DNA from 2 places in the Sphingomonas sp. TF3 genome. Region 1 is predicted to be linked to the other one. Evidence: predicted binding sites of a transcription regulator. Region 1 holds the regulator's gene; the other holds the start of a gene.
The links. Region 1 encodes LexA, which represses DNA repair genes until DNA is damaged. Its sites were predicted from a motif close to GTTCCNCNCTTGTTCT; they were not measured.
Positions count from the first base shown of each region.

Region 2: the regulator LexA is predicted to act here: its motif matches at 1,718-1,733, upstream of EJC47_RS16205 (ImuA family protein).

Region 1 covers NZ_RWKS01000002.1:86,275-105,842, forward strand. The annotation lists gene EJC47_RS02035 (sensor histidine kinase) at 1-666, shown strand, start outside; gene EJC47_RS02040 (globin-coupled sensor protein) at 827-2,323, shown strand; gene EJC47_RS02045 (hypothetical protein) at 2,354-2,539, opposite strand; gene EJC47_RS02050 (citrate synthase) at 2,545-3,831, opposite strand; gene gltX (glutamate--tRNA ligase) at 3,852-5,324, opposite strand; gene EJC47_RS02060 (ComEC/Rec2 family competence protein) at 5,368-7,578, shown strand; gene EJC47_RS02065 (hypothetical protein) at 7,640-8,485, opposite strand; gene lexA (transcriptional repressor LexA) at 8,658-9,329, opposite strand; gene EJC47_RS02075 (molybdopterin molybdotransferase MoeA) at 9,401-10,585, opposite strand; gene EJC47_RS02080 (sensor histidine kinase) at 10,616-11,626, opposite strand; gene EJC47_RS02085 (TonB-dependent receptor) at 12,008-14,350, shown strand; gene moaC (cyclic pyranopterin monophosphate synthase MoaC) at 14,999-15,472, opposite strand; gene trpC (indole-3-glycerol phosphate synthase TrpC) at 15,469-16,254, opposite strand; gene trpD (anthranilate phosphoribosyltransferase) at 16,251-17,246, opposite strand; gene EJC47_RS02105 (anthranilate synthase component II) at 17,243-17,815, opposite strand; gene EJC47_RS02110 (hypothetical protein) at 17,929-18,375, shown strand; gene trpE (anthranilate synthase component I) at 18,528-19,568, opposite strand, start outside.
Region 2 covers NZ_RWKS01000020.1:1,398-12,497, reverse strand. The annotation lists gene EJC47_RS16220 (hypothetical protein) at 1-32, opposite strand, end outside; gene EJC47_RS21420 (hypothetical protein) at 42-203, opposite strand; gene EJC47_RS21080 (hypothetical protein) at 254-418, opposite strand; gene EJC47_RS16215 (thermonuclease family protein) at 583-1,128, shown strand; gene EJC47_RS16210 (DUF1810 domain-containing protein) at 1,142-1,573, opposite strand; gene EJC47_RS16205 (ImuA family protein) at 1,763-2,494, shown strand; gene EJC47_RS16200 (DUF6504 family protein) at 2,415-3,974, shown strand; gene EJC47_RS16195 (error-prone DNA polymerase) at 3,971-7,288, shown strand; gene EJC47_RS16190 (single-stranded DNA-binding protein) at 7,340-7,753, opposite strand; gene EJC47_RS16185 (hypothetical protein) at 8,440-9,015, shown strand; gene EJC47_RS16180 (DUF2493 domain-containing protein) at 9,266-10,225, opposite strand; gene EJC47_RS16175 (hypothetical protein) at 10,450-10,935, opposite strand; gene EJC47_RS16170 (hypothetical protein) at 10,988-11,100, opposite strand, start outside.

The sequences.
Region 1 (19,568 bases):
ACCGCTTTTGCGATGCGGCTGGATCAAGCGCTGCGCGCGCCGCTCGATCGCATCATCGCCAATGCCGACAGCATTCATGCCCAGTCGGAAGGGCCTTTGCGGCAGGACTACGCCGATTATGCCGCCGACATTGCCAGCGCCGGGCGGCACTTGATGGGCTTGGTCGACGATCTGGTGGATCTCCAGGCGATCGAGCGGCCCGATTTCGTGGTGGCCAAGGAAGCCATCGACCTGGCCGACGTGGCACGCCGCGCCGCAGGATTGCTGCAGGTCCGCGCATCCGAAGCGAAGGTGCGGATCGACCGCCCGTCGCTGGGCGAGACACTGGCCGCGACCGGAGAATTCCGTCGCGCCCTCCAAGTGCTGGTCAATCTGATCGGCAACGCCGTTCGCTATTCGCCGACCGACGGGATGGTCTGGGTGCGCGCGGAGCGCGAAGGCACAGTCGCAGCGGTGATCGTCGCGGATCAGGGGAAGGGCATCGCGCTAGCGGATCAGGCCCGCATTTTTGAAAAGTTCGAACGCGTCGATCCGCGCGAGGTCGGTGGCAGCGGGCTCGGGCTTTACATAGCGCGCCGTTTGGCGCGCGCGATGGGCGGCGACGTGACGGTGGATTCCGCCCCAGGGCAAGGTGCACGGTTTGTATTCACCCTGCCGGGCCGCTGATAAGCCCGCGGACTTTGGCGACACTCGCATTATTGGCGTTGTGAAATTTGGCCTTGTGAAAGGTCGCACAAAAATGCGCCTGTCGAGTCCGATTGTCTAATTTCGTAGTCTATAAAGCGATGAGGGGCCGAACGGTGCCAATACATCGGGACAATTCTACATGATTGACAAGGATGTTCAAACCCGCTTGGATTTCATGGCGATTGACGAACAGCAGCGGGCCGTATTGGCGGAGCTACAACCGGTAGTTCGAACTTTGCTTGGTCCGGCACTGGACCGTTTCTATCACACTGCCCGAAGGACCCCGGAAACCGCGGCTTTTTTCCGCGACGACCAGCATATGGCTCATGCCAAGCGGGCACAGGAAAGCCACTGGACGCGTATCGCGACGGGCACGTTCGATCAGGATTTTCACGCCAGCGTCCGCCGCATCGGCGCGGTCCATGCCCGCATCGGCCTTGAGCCGCGCTGGTATATCGGTGCCTACGGGCTCGTCCTGGAAAATCTGATCGCAGGTATCGCGCGCCATTTGTCGCCGTGGCGGCGCCTGTTGTCGCTCTTCCGCGGTCCGAGCGCAGCCGATGCCAGCAGCGCGATCGTCAAGGCCGCCTTACTCGACATGGAATTGTCGGTTTCGATCTACTTCGAAGAAGCGCAAGCAGAGCGCAACAGAGCAATCGAAAGCCTGTCGCAGGCTTTGGCCGCGCTTGCCGACGGCGATCTGAGCAACGACATTGCAAACATGCCGTCGGCCTTTGCCGCGATCGAGACGAGCTTCAACCAGGCGCTTACGTCCTTGCGTGGGTTGATCGGTAGCGTGGTGGCGAGCAGCGCTGGCATTCGTACCGGCTCTTCGGAAATCGCCCACGCGTCGGAAGACCTTGCGCGGCGGACCGAGGGCACTGCCGCCAGTCTTGAGCAGACGTCGGCATCGCTTGTGCAGATCGACTCGCGGCTCAGGGCTACCGCCGCCGCGACGGCCGAGACGGTCAACCGTGCGCAGCAGGCGACCGACACTGTCGCCAACGGTCGCGCGACCGCAGACCAGGCGGTCCAAGCCATGATCCGTGTCGGTGAAAGCGCCAAGGGCATCGATTCCGTAATCGAAGGCCTCGACAAGATTGCGTTTCAAACGCGCGTTCTGGCCATGAACGCGGCGGTCGAAGCGGGGCGCGCCGGAGATTCCGGGCGGGGCTTCGCGGTCGTTGCCGATCTGGTTTCGGCCCTTGCGATGCGCGCCGAGGAAGAGGCGAAGCGCGCCCGCGATCAGTTGACCGTGACTCAGGCCGATATCGGAACCGCAGTCCATGCCGTGAAAAATGTCGATACGTCGCTGACCAACATCTCGGGCGATGTGGAGAAGGTGCACCATCTGCTCGGCTCGATGGCGGACGATGCCGCCGCACAGTCGTCGGCGCTCAGCGAAATCTCAAGCGCGATCAGCTCGATGGATCGCACAACGCAGCAGAACGCCGCGATGGTCGAGGAAACGTCGGCAGCGGCGCGCAACCTGACCGCCGAGGTGGGATCGCTTGCGCAGCAGACCGAGCGGTTCAAGACGGGAAATACCGGGGAGACGGCACGCCCCGCCGCTCGTCGCCCATCTCGTGCGAACGGCCGCGCCGTTAATGCCGCAGGCAGTACTTCGGTTCAATAAACCCCGAATATGCCTGCGTGCGACCAACGCTCAGCGCCGCGACCACCACAGCAGCGCAACGCCCGCCAGCGCGATAAGCGCGCCGTACACCGCCCATTCGCGCTGAGCGAGCATGAAGCTCGACGCGGGCCACAGGATGATGCCAAGGCCCTGGCCCGCAAACAGCAGCCCGAAGGCCAGCAGGACGACGCCCGCCACCAGGGCGAGCGCCTTCACCGCTTTCACGAGCGGGCGTCGAGCGGCACGTAATCGCGCTGCGTCGGGCCCGTGTAGAGCTGACGCGGACGGCCGATCTTCTGCTCCGGATCGGCGATCATCTCGTTCCACTGCGCGACCCAGCCGACGGTGCGCGCGAGCGCGAACAGCGCGGTGAACATCGTCGTCGGGAAACCGATCGCCGAGAGGATGACGCCCGAATAGAAATCGACGTTCGGGAACAGCTTCTTTTCGATGAAGTACGGGTCGCTCAGCGCCATTTCCTCGAGCTTCAGCGCGACGTCGAACACGGGGTCCGACACCTTCATCGCGGCGAACACTTCCCGCACGGTCTGCTGCATCACGGTCGCGCGCGGATCGTAATTCTTGTACACGCGATGGCCGAAGCCCATCAGGCGGAACGGATCGTTCTTGTCCTTGGCGCGCGCGATGTACTCGGGGATGCGGTCGACCGTGCCGATTTCGCGCAGCATGTTGAGCGCGGCTTCATTGGCACCGCCATGCGCCGGGCCCCACAGGCAGGCGATGCCCGCCGCGATGCACGCGAAGGGATTGGCACCCGACGAACCCGCGAGCCGGACGGTCGAGGTCGAGGCGTTCTGCTCGTGATCGGCGTGGAGGATGAAGATGCGGTCCATCGCCTTTTCGATCACCGGATCGACGACATATTCCTCGGCCGGAACGCCGAAGGTCATGCGCAGGAAGTTGCCGGTGTAGCTCAGCTCGTTCTTGGGGTGCATGAACGGCTGGCCGATCGAATATTTATACGCCATCGCGGCGATCGTCGGCATCTTCGCGATCAGGCGATGGCTCGCGATCATGCGCTGCTGCGGATCGGTGATGTCGGCCGAATCCTGATAGAAGGCCGAAAGCGCGCCGACGACACCGCACATGATCGCCATCGGATGCGCATCGCGCCGGAAGCCGCGATAGAAGGTCGCGAGCTGCTCGTGCAGCATCGTGTGGCGGCTGATCGTGTAGGTGAACTTGTCGAGTTCGTCCTTGGTCGGCAGCTCGCCGTTCAGGAGGAGGTGGCACACCTCCATGAAGCTCGACTGCTCGGCCAACTGCCCGATCGGATAGCCGCGGTGCAGCAACACGCCCTCATCGCCATCGATATAGGTGATCGCCGAATCGCAGCTTGCGGTCGAGGTGAAGCCCGGATCGTAGGTAAACATGCCGGTCTGGGCGTAGAGTTTTCGAATATCGATCACGTCCGGACCCACGCTACCGTGCAGGACCTTCAAATCGAGATCCTTGTCCGCGGCGTTCAGCTTGACAGTGTCAGTCATCGGTCGTCCTTTCGTGACGTCTATGCGGCCATCTGGTCGGCGATACGCCCCAGGCTCTCGTCGCGCCCGAGCAAGTCGAGCACGTCGAAGATTCCAGGCGAGGTCTTGCGTCCGGTCAATGCGGCGCGCAGCGGTTGCGCGACCTGACCGAGCTTGACCCCTGCATCGTCGGCGACCTGCCGAACCGCAGCTTCGAGCGCCTCCGTATCCCAGTCTTCGACCGCGTCAAGCGCCGCGTGCACCTGCGCGAGCAATCCGTGGGCCGAACCCGACAGTAGCGCTGTCGCATCATGGTCCATCGCAAGCGGGCGGGTGCGAAAAAGAAAGCCAGCACCGCTGGCCAATTCATTGAGATTGGCCGCGCGTGGTTTCAGCGATGCCATGCTGCGACGCAGAAGATCGAGCTGTTCCGAGTTCGGCGTGACCTCGAGTCGCGGGGCCACCAACTCGGCCAGGCGGGCATCGTCGGCCTGCCGAATATACTGACCGTTCAAATTTTCGAGTTTCTTCAGGTCGAAGCGTGCGGGCGATTTGCCAACGCCGTCGAGATCGAACCATTGGATCGCCTGGTCGCGGCTGATGACTTCATCATCGCCATGCCCCCAGCCGAGCCGCAGCAGATAATTTTCCAGCGCCTCGGGCAGAATGCCCAGTTCGTCGCGATAGAATTCCACGCCGACCGCGCCGTGGCGCTTGGACATTTTCGCGCCGTCCGACCCGTGGATCAGCGGGATGTGCGCATAGACCGGGTCGGGCCAGCCGCCCTCGATCGCGTTCATCGCGCGCATGATGGGAAGCTGACGGAAGGCGTTGTTGAGATGGTCGTCGCCGCGGATGATGTGCGTCACGCCCATGTCGTGATCGTCGACCACCACCGCCAGCATATAGGTCGGCGTGCCGTCCGAACGCAGCAGGACGAAATCGTCGAGCTCGGCATTCTGCACGGTGACGCTGCCCTGGACGCGGTCCTCGATCGTGGTGGCACCCTCGCGCGGCGCCTTCAGCCGCACGACGAAAGGCGCGCCCTCGGGCGCTTCCTCAGGCGAACGGTCGCGCCAGCGGCCGTCATAGCGCATCGGCTTGCCTGCCGCCTTCTGCGCCTCGCGCATTTCGGTCAGTTCGTCTGCCGTGGCGAAGCATTTGTATGCTTGGCCTGCCGCCAGCAATTGATAGGCGACCTCGGCATGGCGCGCGGCGCGCGAGAATTGGAAGACTTCCTCGCCGTCCCAATCGAGCCCGAGCCAGCGCATCGAGGTCAAAATCGCGTCGATCGCAGGCTGGGTCGAGCGCGCACGATCGGTATCTTCGATGCGCAGCAGGAACTTGCCGCCATGATGACGGGCATAGAGCCAGTTAAACAAGGCGGTACGCGCCCCGCCAATGTGCAGGAAGCCGGTCGGCGACGGCGCGAACCGGGTGACGACCGTGGCGTCATTGGGGGTGGTGGTGGCGCCGACGGCGGGGGCCGTGGCGGGATCAGATATTGCGCTCAATCGCGCATACTCCCAGACTTAAGGATGGATGGCCGGTTCAGCCTTGAGCGCCCCTAGCACGCACCTTCCCGCGCTTCAAATCGGCGTGCTTCGGGGGTTTGCCGCCGTCAATGCCCGACTCGAGCGGTGGCTGGAGGCGGAGCGCGACCAACTGGCCTTGTGGGTGCCGGTCGCCTTGGGCGCGGGGATCGCTTTGTGGTTCGTGCTGCCCGACCCGCCGGCGTGGAGGGCGGCGGCATGTCTTGCACTGGCGGTGGCGCTTGGCGGCGTGGCGTTCGCGCGACATGGGCGGGCGGCGCGGGTGGTCGCGGTGGGCGGGTTTTGCGTCTTGCTTGGGCTGGCACTGATCTGGAGCCGCTCGGAGCGAGTCGCGGCGGGTGTGCTTGCCCGCCCGACGATCGCGACCTTCACCGCGCGGGTCGAGCGAGTCGAGCCGCTGGTGGCGCGGGGCCTCGTGCGCGTGCGGCTCGCGCCGATCCGGGTAGTGGCAGTGCCCGAGCGGCGCGGGCCTCCGCAGCCGCTGCCGATGCTCCCCGCCCATCTGCGCGTCAATCTGACCGAGGCCGATGTTCCAGTCGGGCTGGTACCGGGGGCGACGCTGCTGCTTTCCGCGCGGTTGATGCCGCCGCCCGAACCCGCTGTGCCGGGTGCCTATGATTATGCCCGGACCGCCTGGTTTGACGGAATCGGTGCGACCGGGCGCGGCTTCGCGCCGATCCGCGTCATCGCGGGTGGCGGCACGGCGGCGGAAGCGGGGCTGCGCGTGCGATTGTCGCAGCATATTCAGGCGCAAGCAGGCGGGGGCGGGGCAGGGGGCATTGCCGCCGCGCTGGCTACCGGCGACCAGGGCAGCATCCCGATGGCCGACAATGAGGCGATGCGCCGTTCGGGTCTTGCGCATTTGCTCTCGGTCAGCGGCTTGCACATCACGGCGGCGGTCGGCGCGGTGATGGTGCTGGTGATGCGCCTGCTCGCGCTCAGCCCGTGGCTGGCCTTGCGCTGGCGCTTGCCGCTGATTGCAGCGGGAGCGGGGGCGCTCGCGGCGATCGGCTATACGCTGCTGACCGGGGCCGAAGTGCCGACGATCCGGTCCTGCGTCGCGGCCTTATTCGTGCTGATCGCGCTGGCGCTGGGGCGCGAGGCGCTGACGCTGCGGCTGGTTGCAGCGGGCGCGGTGGTGGTGTTGCTGCTCTATCCCGAGGCGCTGGCGGGGCCGAGCTTCCAGCTGTCCTTCGCCGCGGTCGCCTCGATCATCGCGCTCAACGAGCACCCCGCGGTCCGCGGCTGGTTCGGCCCGCGCGAGCAATCTCGGCTGGCAAAGCTGGCGCGCGAGCTCGCTTCGTTGTTGCTGACGGGCCTTGTCGTGGAACTGGCGCTGCTGCCGATCTCGCTGTTCCACTTTCAGAAAGCCGGGGTGTACGGCGCGGTCGCCAATATCGTGGCGATTCCGCTCACCACCTTCGTGACGATGCCGCTGGAGGCGCTGGCATTGCTCTTTGATTGCATCGGCGCGGGGGCACCGTTCTGGTGGGCGACGGCGCGCTCGCTCGATCTACTGCTGTGGATCGCGCACACCGCCGCCGCCATTCCCGGATCGGTCGCGCCGCTGCCCGCCATGCCCGGTGCTGCTTACGCCCTGATGGTGGTGGGTGGCCTGTGGCTGGCGTTATGGCGCACGCGCTGGCGGCGGTTGGGGCTGCTGCCGCTCGCGGTCGGCGCGGTATGGGCGCTGCTGACGCCCGCGCCAGACGTGCTGGTGACGGGCGACGGCCGCCACGTCGCGATCCGCACAGCACGCGGCGATCTGGCGCTGCTGCGCGACCGTACCGGCGATTACACCGCCGACATGCTGGCGGAGAATGGCGGGATTGAGGACCTACCGGTGCTGATGTCCGAACAGCCCGAAGCGCGCTGCAGCCGCGACCTGTGCCTGATGACGCGCCGCGCCGGCGGCCGCGACTGGCGCATCCTCGCGACGCGCAGCGCCTATCTCGTCCCCGCGCCCGATCTGATGGCGGCGTGCGCAGAGGCCGACATCGTCATCAGCGAACGCCGCCTGCCGCGCCGCTGCGCACCGCGCTGGCTACGGCTCGACCGGGCGACGCTGGCGCGTAGCGGCGGCGTGGCGATCACGCTGAGCAGGGCGTCGGTGCGCACGGTGCGCCATGCAGGCGACCGGCATCCGTGGGTGACGATGCCGGTATCATCGAAGCTGTCGCGGTTCCGCAAGGGGAACGAGGCGCGCCATCGCTGAGGGCGGTCGATTTCGCTTTAGGTCGGGGGTTAGTTAGCTGGCGGCGCGGCGCGTCGACCTTCTATTTGATTGGAGCCAGCGTGATGGCGCTGTCTTTCACCTCCCAGACCGTTTTGGCTGCGGTCGCCACAAACAGGGGCATATGCATATTGTAGGAGGTAAAAACATGGATCTCAGTCGGAACGGGGTCCAGCAAATGCGTGGTCATGAAGCCTTCTGCTGTTGCACCCGGTGGCAGTTTGGGGCGCTTCATCGCGAGACAACTGACATTAAACGGACGGGAAGACAGCACGTGTCCGTCGGGCGCAACGACGACGCGATAGTTGCCTCCCATCACGTAGGTGGCGGCATCCTGCTGGGCCGTCAGCAAGTAGACCGCGACTGGCCCGCCATTGGGTGACGGTAGCACGACCGTATTGAACGGTGCCGGCGTGCACGGTTCGTACTTTTGTGCCTTCGCGCGTTCGAGCGCTACTTCGCGTGCGTGCGCGAGGAAGGCTTGCGACGGAGTGAGCGCGATCGGTTGGGGCAATTGTTCCTGACGCACCACCTTTCCGCCACGAACATCGGCGACGAAAAAGGCTTGGGCGGTTGTATTGGTCCCGCGGTAGTAGGTCACGTGCAAGGTTTGCTCGTCGGACACTTCGACGACATATCCACCCACGCCAGTCAGTTGATCTTTCGGGACTGCGGCCAACAGCGCATCGGTGCTGACCCAGGCCGCACGATCGAAGCCGTAAATTAGCCTCCCGATATTGGAAGCGTGCGCGATGCGCTGCTCGTTGGAAGGCGCGGTTGGGGAAGGCGCGGTTGGGGAAGGCGCGGTTGAGCCCGGAATGGCAGATGGAGGCCCGCCCGCATCCTGACCGGGGACTGCCGAGATTAAAGCGATCAAAGGCAATAGCATCGGCTGTCTCCCGCGAAGACAGACACCTGAACTATGGTCAGCGGTTAGACAATGCCGGCACGAAGAAAAAGCGTTCGTACGGTTTAAGATTGCTGGCCATCGCCAGAATCGACGTCAAACTTTTCTACATAGCACTGTGTTTCGGCCGCGCTCGGCGGCCGTCTACTTCGCCTCAATCGTACCGCCGCAAAATCCCCGCCAGCTTGCCCTGCACGCGCACTTGCGCCGGTGCATAACGCTGCGGGTCATACGCCCGGTTGGCGGGGTCGAGCCGGATCATCGCGCCTTCGCGGCGGAAGAATTTGAGGGTGGCTTCGCTTTCCTCGATCAGCGCCACGACGATTTCGCCGTCGCGCGCAACCTCCTGGCGCTTGATCAGTGCATAATCGCCGTCGAGGATCCCGGCCTCGACCATCGAATCCCCGGCGACTTCCAGCGCATAATGCTCGCCATTGCCGAGCAGGGCGGCGGGGACGGCAAGCATCGAGGCGCCTTCGAACGCTTCGATCGGCACACCGGCGGCGATGCGGCCGTGCAGCGGGATCTCGATCACGTCATTGGCGGGCTCCGGCATCGCGCGGAGATTGGCGGCGGGCGCAGCAGTGGTTTTGGTCGGTGTGTTGGTGCCACGCTCGGGCATTTTCAGCACTTCGAGCGCGCGCGCTCGATTGGGCAGGCGGCGGATGAACTGACGTTCCTCGAGCGCGCTGATCAGGCGGTGGACGCCCGATTTGGATTTGAGGTCGAGCGCTTCCTTCATTTCCTCGAACGACGGCGACACCCCGGTCTCATCAAGCCGGTCGTTGATGAAGCAGATCAGCTCATGCTGCTTGCGCGTTAGCATCGCTCGGGCCCTTTCGTCGGAACAGACAACGAACCTATACGGAACGAAAAATCACGCGTCAAGCGCGCGCTTTACGGGAGCGCGAGGATTTCCACCGAGTCGCCGGGCTCGGCGGCTGGCGTATGCGGTGCACGGGCAATCAGGCAATCGGCCTCGGCGAGCGTCCGCAACAACGACGAGTCCTGGCGCTGCGCGACATACACCCGCCCGTCGCGCGTCTCCGCTCGCAGATAATCCTGCCGCACGCCGTTGGCGGGCAACGCCGAACCGAGGATCGCCGTGCGCAAAACCGGCATCGCATCGCGCGCGCCGCTCAGATGCGCGATCAGCGGGCGCAGGAACACCGTCGCGGTGACGAAGGCCGACACCGGGTTGCCGGGCAGGCCCAGCACCGTAGTCCCGCGCAAACGCCCTGCCAGCATGGGCTTGCCGGGCCGCAGCGCGATCCGCCAGAAATCGATCCTCCCGCCTGCCGCCTCCAGTGCGGGACGGATCAGGTCATGGTCGCCGACCGAGGCACCGCCGGTGGTGACGAGAATGTCGGCTTCCACCGCCGCAAAGGCGGCGGCGATGGCATCGAGCCGGTCGGGCAGGATGCCGAGCCGAAGGACGTCGACAGGCAAATCACCAAGCAACGTCGCCAGCATCACGCTGTTGGATTCGGGCAGCGCATCGGGTGGCCCGCTGGCACCCGGCGCAACCAGTTCGTCCCCGCTCGCCACGACCGCGACGCGCAGCCGCCGCGAGACCGTCAATTCGGCGTGTCCGGCGATCGCCGCCAGTGCGACGCGCGCCGCTGTCAGCCGCTCGCCCTTCGCGATGAGCACCTCACCGCTGGCGAAATCGAGCCCCCTGCGGCGGATATTGCCGCCGCGCACCGGGCCATCGCCGGACAGAGTAAGGCTGTCGCCCTCGCGCGCGGCTTCTTCCTGAACGAGCACGCTATCGGCCCCCGGCGGCACGGCGGCACCGGTAAAGATGCGCACCGCTTCGTGCGCGCCGCACGTCCCGGTAAAGGGGCGTCCGGCGGCGCTTTCGCCGATCACGCGCAGCGGCCCCGGCAAATCGTCGAACCGCACCGCATAGCCGTCCATCGCCGAGAGATCGGCATAGGGCTGGGTCCGCAAGGCGTAGACCTCGCTTGCCAGCCAGCGTCCGGCGGCCGCGGCCAGTGGAAGCGTTTCGCTCGGTACTGCGGCACCAAGCGCGAACAGGCGCGCTTGCGCATCGGACACGGAGATCAGAGGAGGGGCCATCGTCATGCTTTCCGGTAAGGCTGGCGGGTATCAGCGGGTCGTCGCGGGTGGGGCAATCCGCTCGATCGTCAGCCGGGTGATCGTACCGCCAGTCGGCGTTGCCGCGACATCGAACCGTCCCCCCAATTGCCGCGCCAGGGTGCTGGCGATGGTCAGGCCGAGGCTGGTCGTGCGGGTCATGTCGAACCCATCGGGCAAACCGGCACCATCGTCGGTAACGCTGAGGTCGAGCGTGTCGTCGGTGCGCTGTACGACCACGTCGATCCGCCCGGTTTCGCGATCGGCAAAGCCATGTTCGAAGGCGTTCGCGACGGCCTCCGCCAGGATCAACGCCAGCGGGATCAGCGCATTGGGATCGAGCACGAGATCGGTTTGCGCGTCGACGCGACACGCGATTCCGGGCTTCCCGCCGGCCTCGGCGAGATCGGCGACCAATGTGGTGACCACGGCATGAAGGGCGACCTGTCCCCCGCTCACGTCATACAATTGCCGCTGGATTCGCCCGATCAGCTGGACGCGGTGGACGGCGTTGTCGAGGACTTGTTTGGCGGCCTCATCGGCGATCGCGCGACGCTGCACGCTGAGCAATGCGGCGACCATCATCAAATTATTGGACACGCGGTGCTGCAATTCGTGGAACAGCACATTGCTGCGTTCGACCAGATCCAGGCGCTGGGCCGCCAGTTCACGCGTGCGTTCGCGTTCTTCGCGCAGGCGGGCGTTGGCCTTTTGCATCATATCGACCAGCGCAATATCAACCGCGACGACGCCGATATAGAAGAGCAACGCGGTCGCGGTTGGCACCTCGATCTGAAAGCTGAACAGCGGCGGGATGAAGAAATACCAGGCGATAAGCCCGCACAGAATCGCCGACAGCACGCCCGGCCCCCGACCCCACAGGAACGCCGAGATGATGACCGCCGGAAAGAAGGTGAGAAACGGAAAGCCCGGCGGGAAATACGGGTTCAGCGCGCTACGTAAAAGTCCCGCCAGAACGGCCGACACCGTAGCGAGGGCGTAAGCCGCGATGGGGCGGTCCATCAGGAGCGGCAATCGTTCCAGCAGGTTCGGTCGTATGTGATTCATTCGGCCAGGTACCAGTTCCCTCGGGGCTGCGCAGTGCTCTCGATCAAGATTCGGATGATCCTCCTCGGTCAGCTTGTCCTTCCTTACGCGAAGGCGCGCGCTTGCCGCAAACGGGCCCATTGGTCGCACACGCACAGGGTAGTTGCACGGAAACCACAGTCGCGGGTCAATCCCGGCCTTCGGTCCAAACTGTCACAATCGCGACATAATCTCGGCCTAGCCGCGCCTCAGCAACCAGACTTTACCAAGTCGAAGCCCGCTCAGAGCGCATCGCGCAGACACCCGCAAAGGGGGCTGCGCGCGTGTTGTCATGTCCGCAGTACGCTAAACTCACAAATGGGGAACATCGTGTCCAAATCACTCGTCGCCAAGTCCGCACTCCTGTTCGGCACCGCGTTTGTCGCGCTTGCCGGTGCCAGCGCTGCCAGCGCGCAGGATGCTCCTGCCGCAGCCGCAGCGGTGCAGACGCCCGCCGCCGACGATAATCTCGGGGACATCGTCGTCACCGCGCAACGTCGCAGCGAGAACCTGCAGAAGGTGCCGGTTTCGGTCGGCGTGCTGCAGGGTGCCGATCTGCGCAACTTCACGGCGGGTGGCGGCGATACGCTGCTCGAACTCGCCAACCGCGTCCCCGGCCTCTATGCCGAGACGACCACCGGCAAGATCTTCCCGCGCTTCTACATTCGCGGCCTCGGCAATATCGATTTCTACCTCGGCGCGTCGCAGCCCGTGTCGATCATCCAGGACGACGTCGTGCTCGAGCATGTCGTGCTGAAGTCGAACCCGGTGTTCGACGTGAACCAGATCGAAGTGCTGCGCGGGCCGCAGGGCACGCTGTTCGGCCGTAACACCACGGCCGGCATCATCAAGTTCGACACCAACAAGCCGACCAACGATTATGAAGGCCGTGCGACGGCGTCCTATGGCAGCTACAACACGGTGTCGGTCGACGCCGGCGTCGGCGGGCCGATCGTCAAGGACGTGCTCTCGTTCCGCGTGTCGGGCCTGTATCAGCGTCGCGATAACTGGATCGACAACAGCTATACCGGCCCGAGCGACGACGGCACCGTCGGCGGCAAGAACAAGCTCGGCGGGTTCGAGGAAAAGGATGTCCGCCTCCAGTTGATGCTGACCCCGCCCGAAACCGGCTTCACCGGCATCGTTTCGGCGCATGCGCGCAATTACTCGGGCACGTCGACGATCTTCCATCGCGGCGCGATCAAGCTCGGCACCAACGATGTCAGCGCCGAACCGCGCGACAGCATCGCGCTCGATGAGGGCCATAACAACCCACAAGCGTACCGGACCTATGGCGGCTCGTTCAACGCGAAGAACGATTTCGGCGCGGTCACGCTGACCTCGATCACCGCGTATGAATCGACGTCGGGCTATAGCCGCGGCGACACCGATGGCGGTGCTGCGGTCAATTTCGCGGGCGGCAAGTTCTACGGCGAGAGCCAGGGCCGCGTGCGCGATCTCGACCAGCTGAGCCAGGAACTGCGTCTGGCCAGCAACGGCACCGGTCGCTTCAAGTGGCAGATCGGCGGCATCTACTTCGAATCGCGCGATACGACCGAATTTGACCAGCGCGGTTTCTTCCTGCTCGACAATTCGTTCGGCACCACGCCCAACCCGAACAATTTCGTCGTGCTGCGCAACGTCAACACGTCCTATGCCGGTTTTGGCCAGGCGAGCTACGAGCTGCTCCCCAAGCTGACGCTGACCGGTGGCGTGCGCGTGACCTATGACGAAAAGACCACGCGCCTCGTCACGCCGCCGCGCAACGCAGCGGGCGTATCGACCTTCCCGGCTGCGGCCGCGAGCTATGTGCGCCTGGCCGATACCCAGCCGAGCTGGGAAGGCAGCCTCAACTATGCAGTCGAGCCGAATGTGAACGTGTTCGCGCGCGTTTCGCACGGTTTCCGCGGGCCGACGATCCAGGGCCGCAACGCCGTGTTCAGCTCGGCCTTCGTGACGGCCACGTCGGAGACGATCACGTCGTATGAAGCCGGCATCAAGTCGAACCTGTTCGGCAACACGCTGCGCTTCAACGCGACGGGCTTCTACTACAAGGTCCACAACATCCAGCTGAACGGCAACGACGCCAACAATAACGGCCTGTTGTTCAACGCCAACCAGGCGCAGGCCTGGGGCGGCGAAGCGGAGCTGACCTGGCGTCCGGTGCCCGAGTTCACGCTCGGCCTGGGGGGCAGCGTGCTGCACACCGAGATCAACGACACGCGCGTTTATGCGCCGGTCTGCAAGCTCAACGGCGTCGTCACCTGCACCGTGCTCAACCCGACGATCAATGTCGGCGCGGCAACGCTCGCGCAGATCAACGGCAACGTCCTGCCCGACGCGCCGAAATATCAGCTCGATGCCAATGCACGGTATGACTATCCGCTGGGCAATGGCGGCAAGCTGTTCCTCGCGGGCGACGTGACGCTGCAGGGCTATACCAGCTTCGTGCCGTACAAGACGATCGAGTACACCTCGGACGGCACTTTCGAAGCGGGTCTGAAGGCCGGTTACGCCGCCCCTGAGAACAAGTACGAACTGGCCGTGTTCGTGCGTAACCTGACCAATGAGAAGAACCTCAAGGGCGTGCTCGACAACTACAACGCCGCCGTGTTCAACGACCCGCGCATCATCGGCGTGTCGCTGAGCGGCAAGTTCTAAGGGGCTGAGGGCGCGGCCTGCTTCGGCAGGTCGCGTTCACCGTTGGGGGGCAAACCGGATATGGGCGCTGCCAGAACGCAGCGATCCGGTTTGGCCCACGTCGGCGATCAGTTGCCGGTTTGCGGTTTGTGGAACGCCGCCGTTAGACAAGTGGCCTTTGCGTTTCTTATGGTGGTGCCAACAAGTCGAATGATTTGATGGTCGGTGAGGGTCGCGGTCTTACGATCGAAGGTGATTAAGCGAGACTGCTCAGGCGTCTGCATGTCAGCCAGCTTTATTGGATACGATGCCCGATCCTTAATGGGATATGTCTGCTGGGGCCTACACTCAGCGTAACAATAATATCCTGCTGCCAGGTCCGCACTGAATGTTATGGTGTAAGGAACGACCATAGGCGCGTTCGTGCCAAATTGGACGGTTTCTGTTCCGGTGCAACGCTCAGCAAATTGGTCTTGCGCCGACGCAGAGGTTGATGCGAGGCCCGCGAGGGCAAAAGCAAAAACCGCGTATCGCATCTTGTCGTCTCCACGGCATGATCGGCGTGCTAGCATACCCCTCTGGCTCAACCTCCGCTAATGACAATCGTGTCACTGAGGCGCTGTGATTGTTGAGCATCGGATGCTAACGCTGATCTACGAGGCAGGTGATTCAGCCCACCCGCGCCCAATCGCCCGATTTGCCGCCGGTCTTGGTCAGCAATTGTACGCCGCCGATCGTCATGCCTTTGTCGATCGCCTTGGCCATATCGTAGATCGTCAGCAGCGTGACCGTGACGGCGGTCAGCGCTTCCATCTCGACCCCGGTCTTGCTCTCGGTCGCCGCCGTCGCGGTCGCGGTGACGCCACGGTCGTCCACCACCAGATCGATCGCCACGCGCGTCAGCGGTAGCGGATGACAGAGCGGGATCAATTCGCTGGTGCGCTTGGCCGCCATGATCCCCGCGACCCGCGCCACCGCCAGCACATCGCCTTTCAGCGCAGTCCCGTCGCGGATTGCGCGCGCGGCTTCGAGGATCATGTCGATCCGCCCCGTCGCCACGGCTTCACGTCGGGTCGGCGTTTTGCCGCCGACATCGACCATATGCGCCGCACCGGCGGCATCGAGATGGGTGAGCTCGCTCATCCGACCAGCGCGCGTGTTGCCGCTTCGACGTCGCTCTGGCGCATCAGCGATTCGCCGATCAGGAAGCAGCGAATGTCATGTTCGGCCATCGCATCGAGATCTGCGCGCGTGGTAAGCCCGCTTTCGGCGACGAAGGTGCAGCCCTTGGGCGCCTTGGACACGAGTTCATAGGTGCGCGCGAAATCCACCGTGAAATCGCGCAAATTGCGGTTGTTGACGCCGATCAGCCGCGACTTGAGCTTCAGCGCGCGCTCCATTTCGCTGTGCGAATGCACTTCGACCAGCACGTCCATGCCGCATTCGAGCGCACTCGCCTCGATCTCGGCGAGCAGTCCGTCGTCGAGCGCCGACATGATCAGCAGGATCGCATCTGCGCCAAGCCCACGCGATTCGGGCACTTGCCACGGATCGACCATGAAATCCTTGCGCAGCACCGGCAGTGTACAGGCATTGCGCGCGGCGGTCAGATAGCTGTCCGCCCCCTGGAACCACGCTTCGTCGGTCAGCACCGACAGGCACGCCGCACCGCCCGCCTGATACGCGGCGGCATGGGCGGGCGGATCGAAATCGGCACGGATCAGGCCCTTGGACGGGCTGGCCTTCTTGATCTCGGCGACCAGCGCATAGCCGGTCTCGGCGCGCGCATCGAGCGCGGCGCGAAAGCCGCGCGGCGCGGTTTGAGCGGCAATGCGGGCGTCGAGTTCGGCGATTGCGGTCGTCGCTTTGCGCGCGGCGACCTCGGCGCGTTTGGTTTCGAGAATGCGGGTGAGAACGTCGGTCATGAATAGGCAATCCATCGATCGAGCAAGCCGTTCGCCGCGCCGCTGTCGATCGCGTCGCGCGCGATCTCCACGCCTTCGGAAAGGCTCTGGCTGGTGCCCGCCACGATCAGCGCGGCGGCGGCATTGAGGAGAACAGCGTCGCGGTACGGGCCCGCTTCGCCCTGAAGCAAGCGGCGGAGCGCGGCGGCGTTATACGCTGCGTCGCCACCGCGGATCGCGGTGACCGGGTGGCGCGGCAATCCGGCGTCTTCGGGCACGATGATGCCGGGCAAGTCCACCTGTCCAACGCTGACCGCGACGCTCCGCCCGGCACTCGACAACTCGTCCAGCCCTTCCTCGCCCGATACGACCAATGCCGCTTCGGTGCCGAGCTGTTCGAGCGCTGCGGCATAGGTCGCTGCGTAATCGGGGCGGGCGATGCCGATCAGCTGGCGTGTCACCCCGGCGGGGTTGGCGAGCGGACCCATCAGGTTGAAGATCGTGCGGCGGCCCAGCCGCTGGCGGATTGGCGTGATGCGTTTCATCGCCGGATGATGATTGGCGGCGAACAGGAAGGCGATGCCGATATCGCGCAGGCTCGCCTCCGCGCACAACCCGGCGCGGTGCATGTCGAGGCCCAGCACCTCCAGCGTATCCGCCGCGCCCGCCTTGGACGAGGCCGCGCGATTGCCATGCTTGGCAACCGGCACGCCGGTGCTGGCGACGACGATCGAGACCGCGGTCGAAACGTTGAGTGTATGATGCCCGTCGCCGCCGGTGCCGCAGACGTCGACGGTGCCCGGCGGTGCATCGATCGGCAGCAGGCGTGCGCGCATCGCGCGCGCTGCCTCGGCAATTTCGATGCTCGTTTCGCCGCGTTCGGTCAGCCCGATCAGGAAGGCCTCGATTTCGCTTTCCGACGTCCGCGCGTCGAGCAGGTCGGCAAACGCCTGCGCGGCGGTTTCGCGGCTGAGCGGCGATGCCGTATCGGGGAGGAGGGCGAGGGTGGTCATCCGACAATCCCCGCATCCGCCAGGAAATTGGCGAGCATCGCATGGCCATGTTCGGTGGCGATGCTCTCGGGGTGGAACTGCACGCCATGGATGGGCAGCGTCGCATGGCGCACGCCCATCACCGAGCCGTCATCGGCGCGCGCGTTGACCAGCAGCGTCTCCGGCAAATCCTCGACGATCAGCGAATGATAGCGCGTCGCGGTAAAGGGCGAGGGGAGCCCCTTGAACACGCCCGTTCCGTCATGCGTGACTGGCGAGGTCTTGCCGTGCATCAACCCGCCGCGCACCACGCGTCCGCCAAAATGCTGGCCGATCGCCTGATGACCCAGACACACCCCTAGTAGCGGTCGCCCGGCGGCGGCGCAGGCCGCGACCAGGTCGAGCGAGATGCCGGCTTCGGTCGGCGTCTTCGGGCCGGGGGAGATCAGGAATCCTTGCGCATTGCTGGCCAGCGCTTCGGCGGCGGTCAGCGCATCGTTGCGCACGACCTTTACCTCCGCGCCCAACTCCATCAGATAGTGGACCAGGTTCCAGGTGAAGCTGTCGTAATTGTCGATAACGAGGATCATGGCGCGCCGCTAACCTGTTTGTGCTGATACGACAATCGCGGTGATAAAGACGCCGTTCAGGTTGGATCTAACCAGACGTGCTACACGTTGCCGTGTCCCAAGGAGAATTTCCCATGCTGCGCTCTCTCGCCGTCGCCGTTTTGCTGGCCACAATCTCCACCGCGACGTTTGCGCAGACCGCGCCGCAGGCTTCGACGACCGAAGCCAAACAGGCCGAGTCGGGCAAGCCGCCGCTCCGGATTCGCTCGGTCACGCTGACGGGTAACGAAAAATGCCCGCAGTCCAACAATCCCGATGAGGAAATCGTCGTGTGCGCGCGCGTCGGCGAACCCTACCGCATTCCCAAGGCGCTGCGCGACGACAAGCCGATCCCGGCGCAGAACCAGAGCTGGGTCAATCGCGCCGCCCTGATGGACGATGTCGGCCGCCGTGCAGGTGGCCTGCCCGATACCTGCTCGCCGACCGGCTCGGGCGGCCAGACCGGCTGTGCCAAGTTGCGTGCCGAACAATATGCCGCCGAAAAGGCCGATGCGAAGCGTCAGGCGAGCCAGGTTCCGTAACGAGGCGGCGCGTCGACACGCTTCCCCTCCGTTCGCCCTGAGCCTGTCGAAGGGCATCTCGCCACGGGGGCACGCCCGCTCCCGTGGAGAGGTGGGCTTCGACGAGCTCAGCCCGAAAGGGGGGGGGTAAGTAAGCGCAGCGCTGACGCTTATTACTGCCCGAACCCGCTCTCTGCCGCCCGCGCGATCGCCTCGCGCGCGGCGGCGAGAAGCGCTCCCGCTTTGGCCTCGCATTCGCGTTGTTCATACGCCGCTTCGCTATCGGCAACGATTCCCGCCCCCGCCTGCACGTTCATGATGCCGTCTTTCACGATCGCGGTGCGCAGCACGATGCACGAATCCATCGATCCATCAGGCGAGAAATAGCCGACGCCGCCCGCATAAGGGCCGCGCACGGCACCCTCCAGTTCGGCGATGATTTCGCACGCACGCACCTTCGGTGCCCCGCTGACCGTGCCCGCCGGGAAGCCCGCAAACAGCGCGTCGAGCGCGTCATGCTCGGGCGCTAGCTGGCCGATGACGTTCGAGACGATGTGCATGACATGGCTGTAGAATTCGGTGGTGTAGCTGGCGGTCACCGTCACGCTGCCAGCGGTGGCCACGCGCCCGACATCGTTGCGGCCGAGATCGAGCAGCATCAGATGTTCCGCGCGCTCCTTGGGGTCGGCGAGCAGGCTCTGGCGATTGGCTTCGTCCTCGGCGGCGGTCTTGCCGCGCGGGCGCGTGCCGGCGATCGGGCGAATCGTCACCTCGCCGTCGCGCACGCGCACCAGAATTTCCGGGCTCGATCCGGTCAGCGCAAAGCCCGGCAGATCGAGATGATAGAGGAACGGCGACGGGTTGATCCGCCGCAGCGCGCGATACAATTCGAACGCGGGCAGTGGAAACGGTGCCGTGAAACGCTGCGACAGCACCACCTGAAAGATGTCGCCCGCGACGATATACTCCTTCGCGCGCGCCACCATCTCGGCATAGCGGCCGGGCGGCAGTGTCGGAGTCAGCGCGATCTCGCTCGCCTCGCCCCGCACGGGCGCAGGCAAAGGCGCGGTCGCGAGGCGCGCGGCAGTCGTCTCGATCCGCTCCAGCCCCTCGGCGACGATCGCCTCGGGCGTACGCGTAGCATCGGGCCAGACCGGCGCGACCAGGAACAGCGCGTCGGCGAGCCGGTCGAAGATCAGCACCACCGTCGGACG
Region 2 (11,100 bases), on a different contig from region 1:
TGGATATGACGGGTGACGCGGTGATAGCTCATCACCAGATCTTAGCCGCCGGCATCGAACTCGGATCGCAGCACCTCGACGTCCGTTACACCCTGCTGCCAGAGCCGGCGCAGCGCTTCGCCCACGAAGACATGCTCGACGATACGTTCGCGCAGCGTCGAGTTGATATAATGCGGACTGGCTTGTTCGGTCAGGTCATCCAAGGGCGATCTCGCGAGAGATAAGGGGCGGGGGCACAGCCCCCGCCCGAGGGTCAGGCGTAGGGATCATATTCGTTGATGACGGATACGTCGCCGTCGAAGTCGTCGGCGGTGATGACGCCGAACTGCGTTCCGATGGCGATGACCATCGTTGCGACCATGAGGCTTTTCGAGAGGCTGAGTGCGCTTCTGCGGGCGGTCCAGATGTCGGTGAACATGTCGAGGCTCCTTCAGATGCCGGCGGGTTCATCCCCGCTCGACTGGCGCCCGAAGTGTTGGTCTCGTGGCCGCGATCATCTTTTGGCGGCACGGCAAAAGGCCGTAGCGAAGCGTGCGGACCCTTTACGGGTTGATCGCATTAGGCCGCGGGAGCGACCAAGGATTGCGCGTCAAAGAGCGGGGTGAAGCTGCCGGCATGGGGGTGGCGCTGTTCCACCGTGCTGATCCCAAATCGACATCATCCGACCCCAGGCCACCGTTCGTATCTTGTTCCACGAAACGCGCGCGCTACTGTCCCGCGATGACCTGGTTGCGCTCCCCATCTTCGATCTGCCTGCTGCTGATGGGCAGCGTTGCCTGCAGCACACCCGCCGGCGCCGAGACCGGGCAGGTCCGCTATGTGACGGATGGCGACACGTTTCGCCTGGAGAGCGGCGAGCGCATCAGGATCGCCAATATCGACGCGCCCGAGATTCACGCGCGCCAGGCGAAATGCCGGCTCGAGATCGAACGCGGCGAAGCCGCATCCGAGCGCGCCCGCGCGCTGCTCGATGGCAAGGTCGTGACGTTCAAGCGGGTAGGGCACAGCTATAACCGGACGGTCGCGCGCGTCCGCGTCGACGGCCGGGATCTGGGCGAGGCTCTCATCGCCATGGGCGTCGCGCGACCATGGCTTCGCCATCATCCCAAACCCGACTGGTGTTCCTGATGGATTGCCAATTCTAGGGCGAGGAAGGTCTCGCCTTCGCAAGTGTCGCCGCGTCCGCGGCGCCGTCGAACCACCGCTCGATCGCCGCAACAAAGAGCGGGCCTCCGCCCGCTTCGGCGAACAGGGTCAGGGAGGAGCGGAGCTTCATCGCATCGACCTCGCCGAACACCGCGATCGCGGTTGTCCCGGTCAGATCCTGCAGCGCGCCGACACAGTCGCGAAGGCGGAGCCCAAGAAGGGGATGCGCCAGATAGGCGCGCGCTTCGTCCAGCGATCCGATGGCATAGCGCCGCGCCATGTCGCTGGTGCCGAGACCGGCGATCTGCGGAAAGATGAACCACATCCAATGACTGCGCTTGGCGCCGCGCCGGATCTCGGCCAGCGCAATGTCATAGGTCGTCGCCTGTGCCGTCACGAATCGGTCGAGGTGGAAATCCGCAGCCATCACGCTCCCATACCCTCCTGGCATCCAGGACGCGTCGCTTCGCACAAATTTTTTGCGGCCTTCAAAAGCCCGGCGAAGGCGGTTATCCACCGCCGGAGGCAAAATCGATACGCCCCCGACGCTTGACTCTCGAACGGACTGAATAGAACAAATAGCGAACGAATCAACCGCCCGAGTCTTTTGAATGTTATGCGCGAAGCCAGCGTCATCGAAAATCTGCGAGCGCGTATCGCGCAGATCGAAGGCGTGGGCGCGCGCCATGGATCGATTCCGTTCGGGCTGGAGGCCATCGACGCCAGCCTGCCGGGCGGCGGTATAGCCAGCGGCGCGCTGCATGAGGTCGCCGGCAGTCCCGATCTTGCCGACGATGCGAGCGCGACGATCTTTCTCGCCGGCATCCTCGCACGGGTGGAAGGTCCGGTCCTCTGGTGCCTGCGGTGGCGCGACCTGTTCGCGCCCGCGCTCCATCTCGCGGGGCTCCATCCCGATCGTATAATCTATGTCGAGGCGGGCAGCGACGCGAACGTCCTGCTCGCCATGGAGGAATGCCTGCGTCATTCCGGCCTTGGGGGCGTGGTCGGCGAGGTCACCAAATATAGCACCACGGCATCGAAGCGTCTCCAGCTCGCCGCCGAGGGATCAGGCGTCGCCGCCTTCGTCTTTCGGCGTGCGTCCAAGCCCGAGCAGGCCGCCGAGGGAACCGCCGCTGTCACGCGGTGGCGGATTACGGCCAGGCCAAGCGAGGATCTCGGCATCCCGAGCCTCGGCCGCGCGCGCTGGCACGTCGAGCTGGAGCGCGTGCGCGGGGGGAATCCGCACGCATGGATAGTGGAGGGCTGCGATGCGACGGGTCGTATCGGTCTACCTGCCGCACTGGTCGACAGACCGGCTGCGGCGGCAGGCCGCCAAGTCGCCGCCTGACCGGCGCGACACACCAACCCCGACACGCCCGCTTGTCACGGCGATCCCCGATCATGGCCGGCGTATCGTCGCGGCGGTCGATGCCGGCGCACGCGCGCTCGGCATTGCGCCCGGCATGACCATCACCAGGGCGCGCTCGTTCGTGCCGGAGCTCGACGTCGTCGACGCGCAACCTGAAGCCGATGTCGAGGGATTGCGCCGCTTGGCGCTATGGGCGGGCCAGCGATACTCGCCGATCGTCGCGCCCGATGCACCCGACGGGCTGTGGCTCGACATTACCGGCTGCGCGGCCCTGTTCAGCACCGAGGCGGCCTTGCTCAAGGATCTCCACCGCCGCGTGGCCGCCTTCGGCGTATCGGTTCAGATTGCTGTCGCCGACACCGCAGGCTGTGCCCATGCGGTCGCACGGCACGTCCCCGCCGGTCGGCCGGTGACGATCGAACCTGGCGACCACCGCAAAGCGATCGCACTCCTGCCGATACGGGCGCTGCGGCTAGAAGCCCATGTCGTTGAGGGACTGCGAAAGCTCGGCTTCGAACGTGTCGAGCAATTGATTGGCGCTCCGCGCGGGCCGCTCGCCAAGCGGTTCGGCCGTAGCCTGCACCGCCGGCTCGATCAGGCGCTTGGGGCTGTGTCCGAACCGATCGAGCCGATATTCCCCGAGCATCTGCCCCGCGCGCGCCGCGGCTTCATGGAGCCAATCGCGACAGCGGAGGCGTTTGCCAAGGTGATCGGCGATCTTATCGCCGAAATCGCCGATCAGCTTGGCCGGGCAGGCAAGGGCGCGCGGCGCCTCGATTGCTATTTCCTCCGGGTGGACGGGCATACGCAGGTCATCCGGGTCGGCACCGCTACGCCGAGCCGCGACCAGACCCATTTGTCGAAACTTCTTTGCGCGAAGATCGAGACTGTCGAGCCAGGTCTTGGGATCGAATCGATGACCTTGCTGGTCTCGCTGATGGAGCCCGTCGCCGCGCGACAGGGCGAGAGCCTGGAGCGCCTGGGCAAGCGCGGGCCGGATCTCGCCGCTCTGGTCGATACCCTCTCCAACCGTTTCGGCAGTCGGTGCCTGCACCGCATGGCGCCGCACCCGAGCGAGATGCCCGAGCGCTCGGCGACGAGTTCACCGGCGCTCGATACCGCGCGGGGCGCGGGATGGGACGATGATCTGCCGCGCCCCGCACGGATGCTGGCGCGGCCCGAAGCAATCGAGGTCATCGCCCTTCTGCCCGATGACGCGCCGAGGATGTTCATCTGGCGCGGCAAGCGATACCGGGTCACGCAGGGCGACGGACCCGAACGGCTGCACGGCGAATGGTGGCGTGACGCCGGAATCGAGAGCGAGCAGCCGCTCAGCATCCGCGACTATTATCAGGTCGAGACCATGAGCGGCGGCCGTTACTGGCTGTTCCGTGCAGGGGACGGAGAGAGCCCATCGACCGGATCGATGCGCTGGTTCCTGCACGGGGCGTTCGCGTGAGCGAGGGCGAGGCCCGTTATGTCGAGCTGCAGGTCACGACCCATTTCAGCTTCCTGCGCGGTGCGTCGAGCCCGGAGGAGTTGTTCGTCACGGCCGCGCGCATGGAGTTGCCCGCGCTCGGCATCGTCGACCGCAATTCGGTCGCCGGCATCGTGCGGGCCTGGGACGCCGAGAAAACGACCGGCGTCCGCGCCATCATCGGCTGTCGGCTCGATCTCACCGACGGGACGGCGCTGCTGGTCTATCCCACCGACAGGGCGGCCTATGGCCGCATGTGCCGGCTCCTCAGCGTCGGCAAAGGTCGGGCGGGAAAGGGCGCTTGCCACCTTGAATGGTCCGATGTCGCGGAGTGGAACGAAGGGCTGCTCGCGATACTCGTCCCCGATCGCGCCGATGCGGTGGCCGAGGCCGCGCTGGCGCGGACAAAGCACATGTTCGGCGATCGCGCCCATATGGCGCTTGTCGTCAGGCGGCGGCCGAAAGACGCAATCCGCCTGCGCGATCTGTCGGCGCTCGCGGCCGCCGCGGGCGTGCCGACCATCGCCACCAACGACGTCCTCTATCACACGCCCGACCGTCGGCTGCTGCAGGATGTGGTCACCTGCATCCGGGAAAAATGCACGATCGATACGCTGGGGGCGGCGCGCGAACGATTTGCCGATCGCTATCTCAAGACCGGAGAAGAGATGGAGCGGCTCTTTCGCCGCTACCTGAAGGACACGCGGCCGGTTGCGCGCAGCGTCGAATTCGCGGCGCGCTGCACATTCAGCCTCGACGAACTCAAATATCAATATCCCGACGAGATCCAGGTGCCGGGCCGCACCCCGCAACAGGAGCTCGAACGGCTGACCTGGGAGAAGGCCCCCGAACGCTATCCCGAAGGCATCGAAGGCAAGGTGCGCGCGCAGCTGGAGCATGAGCTTCGGCTCATCGCCCAGCTCGACTATGCGCCCTACTTCCTGACCGTCCATTCGATCGTCGCGGAAGCGCGGCGGCGGGAGATCCTGTGTCAGGGCAGGGGGTCGGCCGCGAACAGCGCGGTCTGCTATGTGCTTGGCATCACCTCGATCGACCCGGTCCGCTCGGAACTACTGTTCGAGCGTTTCGTCTCGGCCGAGCGGCGCGAGCCACCCGATATCGATGTCGATTTCGAACATGAGCGCCGCGAAGAGGTGATCCAGTGGATCTACGAGACCTATGGCCGGACGCGCTCCGCGCTCACCGCAGTCGTCACGCGCTACCGCGCGCGCGGCGCGGTGCGCGAGGTCGGCAAGGCGCTCGGACTGTCGGAGGACATGACGGCCGGCCTGTCGGGTGCGGTCTGGGGATATAGCCGCGAAGGCGTCGAGGCGAAGCACGCGGAGGAACTCAATCTCGACCTGAACGACAAGCGCCTCGCGCTGACGCTCGAATTGGCGCGGACGCTGATCAACACGCCGCGCCATCTGTCGCAGCATCCCGGCGGGTTCGTGCTGACCCGCGATCGGCTCGACGAGCTTGTGCCGATCGAACCGGCGGCGATGGACGATCGCCAGGTTATCGAATGGGATAAGGATGACATCGACGCCTTGGGCTTCATGAAGGTCGATGTGCTGGCGCTCGGGATGCTGAGCTGCATGCGCCGCGCGTTCGAGTTTCTCGAGAACGACAAGGGCATCAAGCACGACCTCGCGACGATACCGGCCGAAGATCCCGCGACCTATGCGATGATCAGGAAGGCAGATACCTTGGGCGTCTTCCAGATCGAATCCCGCGCGCAGATGGCGTCGATCCCGCTGATGGCGCCGAAGACATTCTACGATCTCGTGATCCAGGTCGCGATCGTCCGCCCCGGGCCAATCCAGGGCGACATGGTCCATCCCTACAGGCGGCGCCGTAACGGCGAGGAGGCCGTCACCTATCCGACCGAGGAGCTGCGCCGGGTCCTGGAAAAGACGCTCGGCGTGCCCCTGTTTCAGGAGCAGGCGATGCGGGTGGCGATCGAGTGCGCCGGCTTCACGGCAAGCGAGGCCGATCTGTTGCGGCGCGCGATGGCGACGTTCAAGCTCACAGGCGGGGTCAGCCATTTTCGCGACAAGCTGATCAGCGGCATGGTCGGCCGCGGCTATGATCAGGAATTCGCGGAAAAGACGTTCAAGCAGATTGAGGGTTTCGGCTCCTACGGCTTCCCCGAGAGCCATGCCGCGAGCTTCGCGTTGATCGCCTATGCGTCGAGCTGGATGAAATGCCATCATCCCGACGCCTTCTGCGCGGCATTGCTCAATGCGCAGCCCATGGGGTTTTACGCGCCGGCGCAGATCGTGCGCGACGCGCGCCAGCACGGGGTCGAAGTACGGCCGATCGACGTGAACGCCAGTCGATGGGATTGCACGCTGGAAGCGAGCCGCGGACGGTACAAGGCCGTCCGTCTCGGGCTGCGCATGGCACGCGACCTCTCGAACGCCGATGGTGCGGCGATCGTTACCGCGCGTGGCACGACGGCTTATACCAGCATCGAGGAGATCCAGCGCCGTGCCGGCGTCGGGCGCGGCGCGCTCGACCGGATCGGCGATGCCGACGGGTTCGGATCGCTGGGCGCGGACCGCCGCGCCGGGCTGTGGGAGGTCAAGGGCCTCGGAAGCGCGGCGCTACCCCTATTCGCGGCTGCCGATGAACGCGACGGCAAGCTGCGGCAGGAGGCGATCGAGCCGACGGTCATGCTCGCGTCGATGGGGGAGGGCGCGGAGGTCGTCGAAGACTACCGCGCTTCGGGCCTATCGCTCCGGGCGCATCCGCTCGCTTTCCTGCGCGACGAACTCAAGGCGCGCAAGATGATCACCTGCGAGGCGCTGCGCGCCATCAAGGATGGGCGCTGGATCGAGCTCGCCGGCATCGTTCTCGTCCGGCAGAAACCGGGGAGCGCGAAGGGCGTCATGTTCATCACGCTGGAGGATGAGACCGATGTTGCCAACCTCGTGGTGTGGACCAAGGTCTTCGAGGCCAACCGTCGCACGGTGCTCGGCGCGTCGATGATGGGCGTGCGTGGCCAGGTGCAGCGCGAAGGTGAGGTCATCCATATCATCGCTCAGCGGCTCGACGATCTGTCGGGCATGCTGGCGAGCGTCGGCCGCCGCGCCGACGTCGCCGATATCTATCGGGTCAGCAGGGCAGACGTGGTCAGAAACCCGATGTCCTCGGACCCGCGCGATCCCGAGCATCAGCCCCTGGGGCGGGCCGCGAGGGAAATCTACATTCCCGATCTGCGGCTCGGGTCCGGGATCATCCCCGGCCAACCGACCGAGGGCATCAAGATTAAGCCGCGTGATTTCCGCTGACCGCAGACATAGAAAAGGCCCGGTGGCTTTCGCCACCGGGCCGAAGCCGCTTCAGAACGGGATGTCGTCGTCTTCGGTCGTGTCGTTGCCGTTGCCCGACCGTTCGGAGGCCTGACGGGCGCGGGTGAGGAAGGTGACCTCGTCGGCGATGATCTCGGTGCCGTAGCGCTTGATGTCGTCCTGGTCGGTCCAGGTCGTGTAGTGGATCCTGCCGCGGACCATCACCTTCATGCCCTTCTGGACATAGTCCTCGACGGTCTTGCCAACGCCGTTGAAGCAGGTGATCCGGTGCCATTCGGTGTCCTCGACGCGGTAGCCGTCGCGATCCTTGATGACCTTGCCGTCGCTGTCGCGCTTCGGCCGCGAGGTTGCGAGCGAGAAGTGGGTGATCTTGGTGCCGCCCTGCGTGGTGCGGACTTCCGGGGTGGCGCCGACGTTGCCGGCGAGGATGACGATGTTCTGCATGTCGAGGTTTCCTTATCTGACGGCCGAGGGATGATCCCTTCGACTGATCCCCGGAAAAGGCGGCCAGGACGGTGCCTCCACCGAAGCGCGCCAGCGCGCAGGGGAACCCCGAGGCGAGGGGTGGTGCGGGCAGCCGTGGCACACGGCAACTCGGCCCGAAGGATTGCGGGTTGGAGGCGGCGAACGGCCGACTTAGGGGTCAGGTGAAAGAGAAGGGATTGTCCCTCACTGCCGACACGAACACGGGAAACAGTGCAGGATCGTCCGCCATTCTCGTCTGTGTCCACGCGCCGGACCTCTCGACCCGGCGGCACCAAGATCATCCACTTCCTTCCCGCCCGGCCGCAAAGAGCCAGCGACGGCGCAACCAGATAAGCCGGCCCCCGATAGAGCGAGGACCATTGGCACCGATCCCAAGCGGGCATCGGCAAGCTCGAGGAGATCCACAGATGGTCAGATTGTGTCGGCCCCCGGCCCTTAATTCATGGCATGAACTCGACCGGCACGTTCGCGCATCGTCTCGCACCGACCTGATAGACGCATTGCCACCGACGCCCATCTGCTCAGGCGCCGCGCGTATCGGGAAAGGAACAACACACGTTTCGCCGACATCACGGTGAACGGGTTTGCGCCGGCACGCCGAGGGCCTTGAGGATCGGTTTCAGCCGCCGGCCCGCAGCTTGCCAGTGATCGACAAGCTCAAAAGAGCGGGCTGCAATGAACCATTCCCGATCACGCCGCCGCATTGCTCAAGGCGCTGGCGATTTATTCGAACAGACGGCAATCTGCGCAGAATGCCAAATTCGACGTCCCAAAAGCCGCCCGCCGATCGCCGCGATCTTGAGTATTTCGCAATGGCAGTTTGTTACGGCAACGCGGCAACCTTGCTGAACGAGCAACCGGCAACGGACAAATCAGTCCATTGGCCCTTCTTCCAGCTTGTGGCGCATGCGCTGGAGCTTTCGCTCAAGGCTGTCCTCAGCCACCAAGGCCGGGACGAGGAATGGCTAATGATGATTGGGCACAGTCTTGAGCGCTGCTACACGCAGGCGATCAGCGGCGGCCTGTATACCGATCGCGATCCGGCAATGGACGCGCTCATGGGTTCGCTCGACGAACCCCATGCGCTCCAGGTCTTCCGATACCCTCAGACCTCTCGTTGGGTTGCCCCAGATCCGCATTGCACAATCCAGACAATGGAGACCCACCTCGAAATCGTGAGGCGCTATCTCGCCGTCCAGACTGGAGCAGATCGCCGCTAAGTTTGGAGGGGCACCGGGAAAACCAGTGCCCCCGCAAGGTCAACGGGATCGCTGCCGGCGTTCCGGATCGAGTGACGCAGGCGCTGTTCCCAGCGGTCTCCGACGATCGCCGACCCCGATGTTACGCGCCTTGGGGCGAGACACGGCGCCGCTCCTTGGCGGATTGATGGTTGATGCGCCGCGTCGGCGCGGGCGACGGCGAAGCCGCAAACGGCTCGGCCGCTGGCATGCCAGCGGCCGAGCCGTAAACTCAGGCGACCTTGCGGTCGGTCTGAGTGTTTTGAGCGGCGGGGGGCGTACCCAATGGGCCGCGACGATCGACCACCCGGATGCCCGCCTTCTTCGCATCGATCACCAGACGCTCGGTCACGCCGTTGCCCTGGAAGGCGATGACGTAGCGGGGTTTCAGCGAGAGCATCTGCTCGTTGCGACGGAAGCCGGCACGATCTCCGAGCTTGCGATCGAGACCGAAGCGGACTTGCTGGATGCCGTGCTGTTCGGCCCAGGAGGCGGCGATGCGCTCGATCCCCTTCATGTCGCCGCCATGGACGAGATACATGTCCCCGACACGCTCCCGAACCGCGTTGAGGGTGCGCAGCAGATTGTCGCCGAACGCCTTCATGTCCTCATCGGTCCTGAAGGTCAGCCTTCCGCCTGCGAACACGACCGGCGTACCCTGTGCCGTATTCGCGTCGCGGATCCGCTCGCGGCGTGCGCGGAGGAATGCTCGCCCATCGACGATTGCGGACGTGACTCCCAGCGAGATGCGGTTGCCGGTCGACGGAATCCAGGAGCGGCCCGTTTCGCGGATATAATGCCCGGCCGCAGTGTCGCGCATCAGCTCGTAGCAGGAGGCGGCTTCCTCGATCTTCTTGGCGAGGTCGATTTTTTCCTCGAGGTTGGAGGTGTTGATCTCCGAACCGTCCTGCTCGGCGATCAGCAGCCTGATCTCATCGGTAAGGCGGTCGATTGTCGCGTGCTTCTTGGCCGCGGCACGGTGGAAGAGGTTGACCAGACCCCAGCCCATCTCTTCGATGTCACGCTCGAGCGACGTGTTCTGGAGGGTTGCGAACAGATCGCTCCAGATGGCGGTGGTGGTCTGCTCAAGGGCCTCGGACGGGGGAGGGGCCATTCCTGAGACCTCTTCTGCGTGGGGTTCGAGGTGTCCGAGCTCCAGTGCGGAAAGTGCTGCGGCAAGGGAAGTGGTCATGGGTCAAGCCCTTCATCTGATCTGGGCCGGCGGCCTATCCGCCGGATGCGCATCTCCTGGGCGGCCGAATGAGAGGCGCCCGCACCGGAGCGCAGCGAAGGGAAACCGCAAAAACCGGGGTGGAGCGGGCAGCCGCGAAGCGGCAACTCGGCCCGGATTTTTGCGATTGCGGGGGCCTCGCGGCCGCCCATATGCCGCATCCTCTGGCGGAAGGCTGTCGGACGTCAGATGGCGTCGGGCAGAACAGCACCCACGCTTGGCGCAGCGCTTGAAGTGGGGCTTAACCCGCAGCACGCGATGTCGTCGAGAATGGCCTTTCCGGTCGCGCACAGGCGCACCATCGCTGCTGGGGTGATCCGTAACCCACCATCGGCGCCGATGGCATCGACCATGATGCGGAGTTGGTCGACCAGATCGTCACTCCGGGTCGCGGCAAAGCCCGCGAGGGCCGCCACATCCGTGAACAGACGAGGGACGGTGAGGACGGAGGCATCCGCTCCATCGGGGACAAAACGCCAAGGATCAATGTCCGCTCCTTCGGCGATCGCGGTGACGTAGGTGAGGTGCTCCGTCTCGAGGCTCTTCCACCCGTCGGTCGTGTGTGACGCGTCGATCGCGGCACGACAGGCCCCGATGAGATCCTCCGCCTCGACCGTGAGCTCGGCGCGATAGGGGGCAGGGTATTCGCAGTGAACGGTGAAGGTTTTCATGGGACCGGACTCCTGAAAGTTGGCGATGTGGAGCAACCCGAGCATTTTCGGGTCATTCGTAACGGGGACGCTCTGCCGGGAAGGCGAGAGGAGGCCAGCCATCGTGGACGCGGGCCTCGAAGCGCCCGGCGGAAAGGACGCTGCTGATCTCCCGCGCGTGATCAC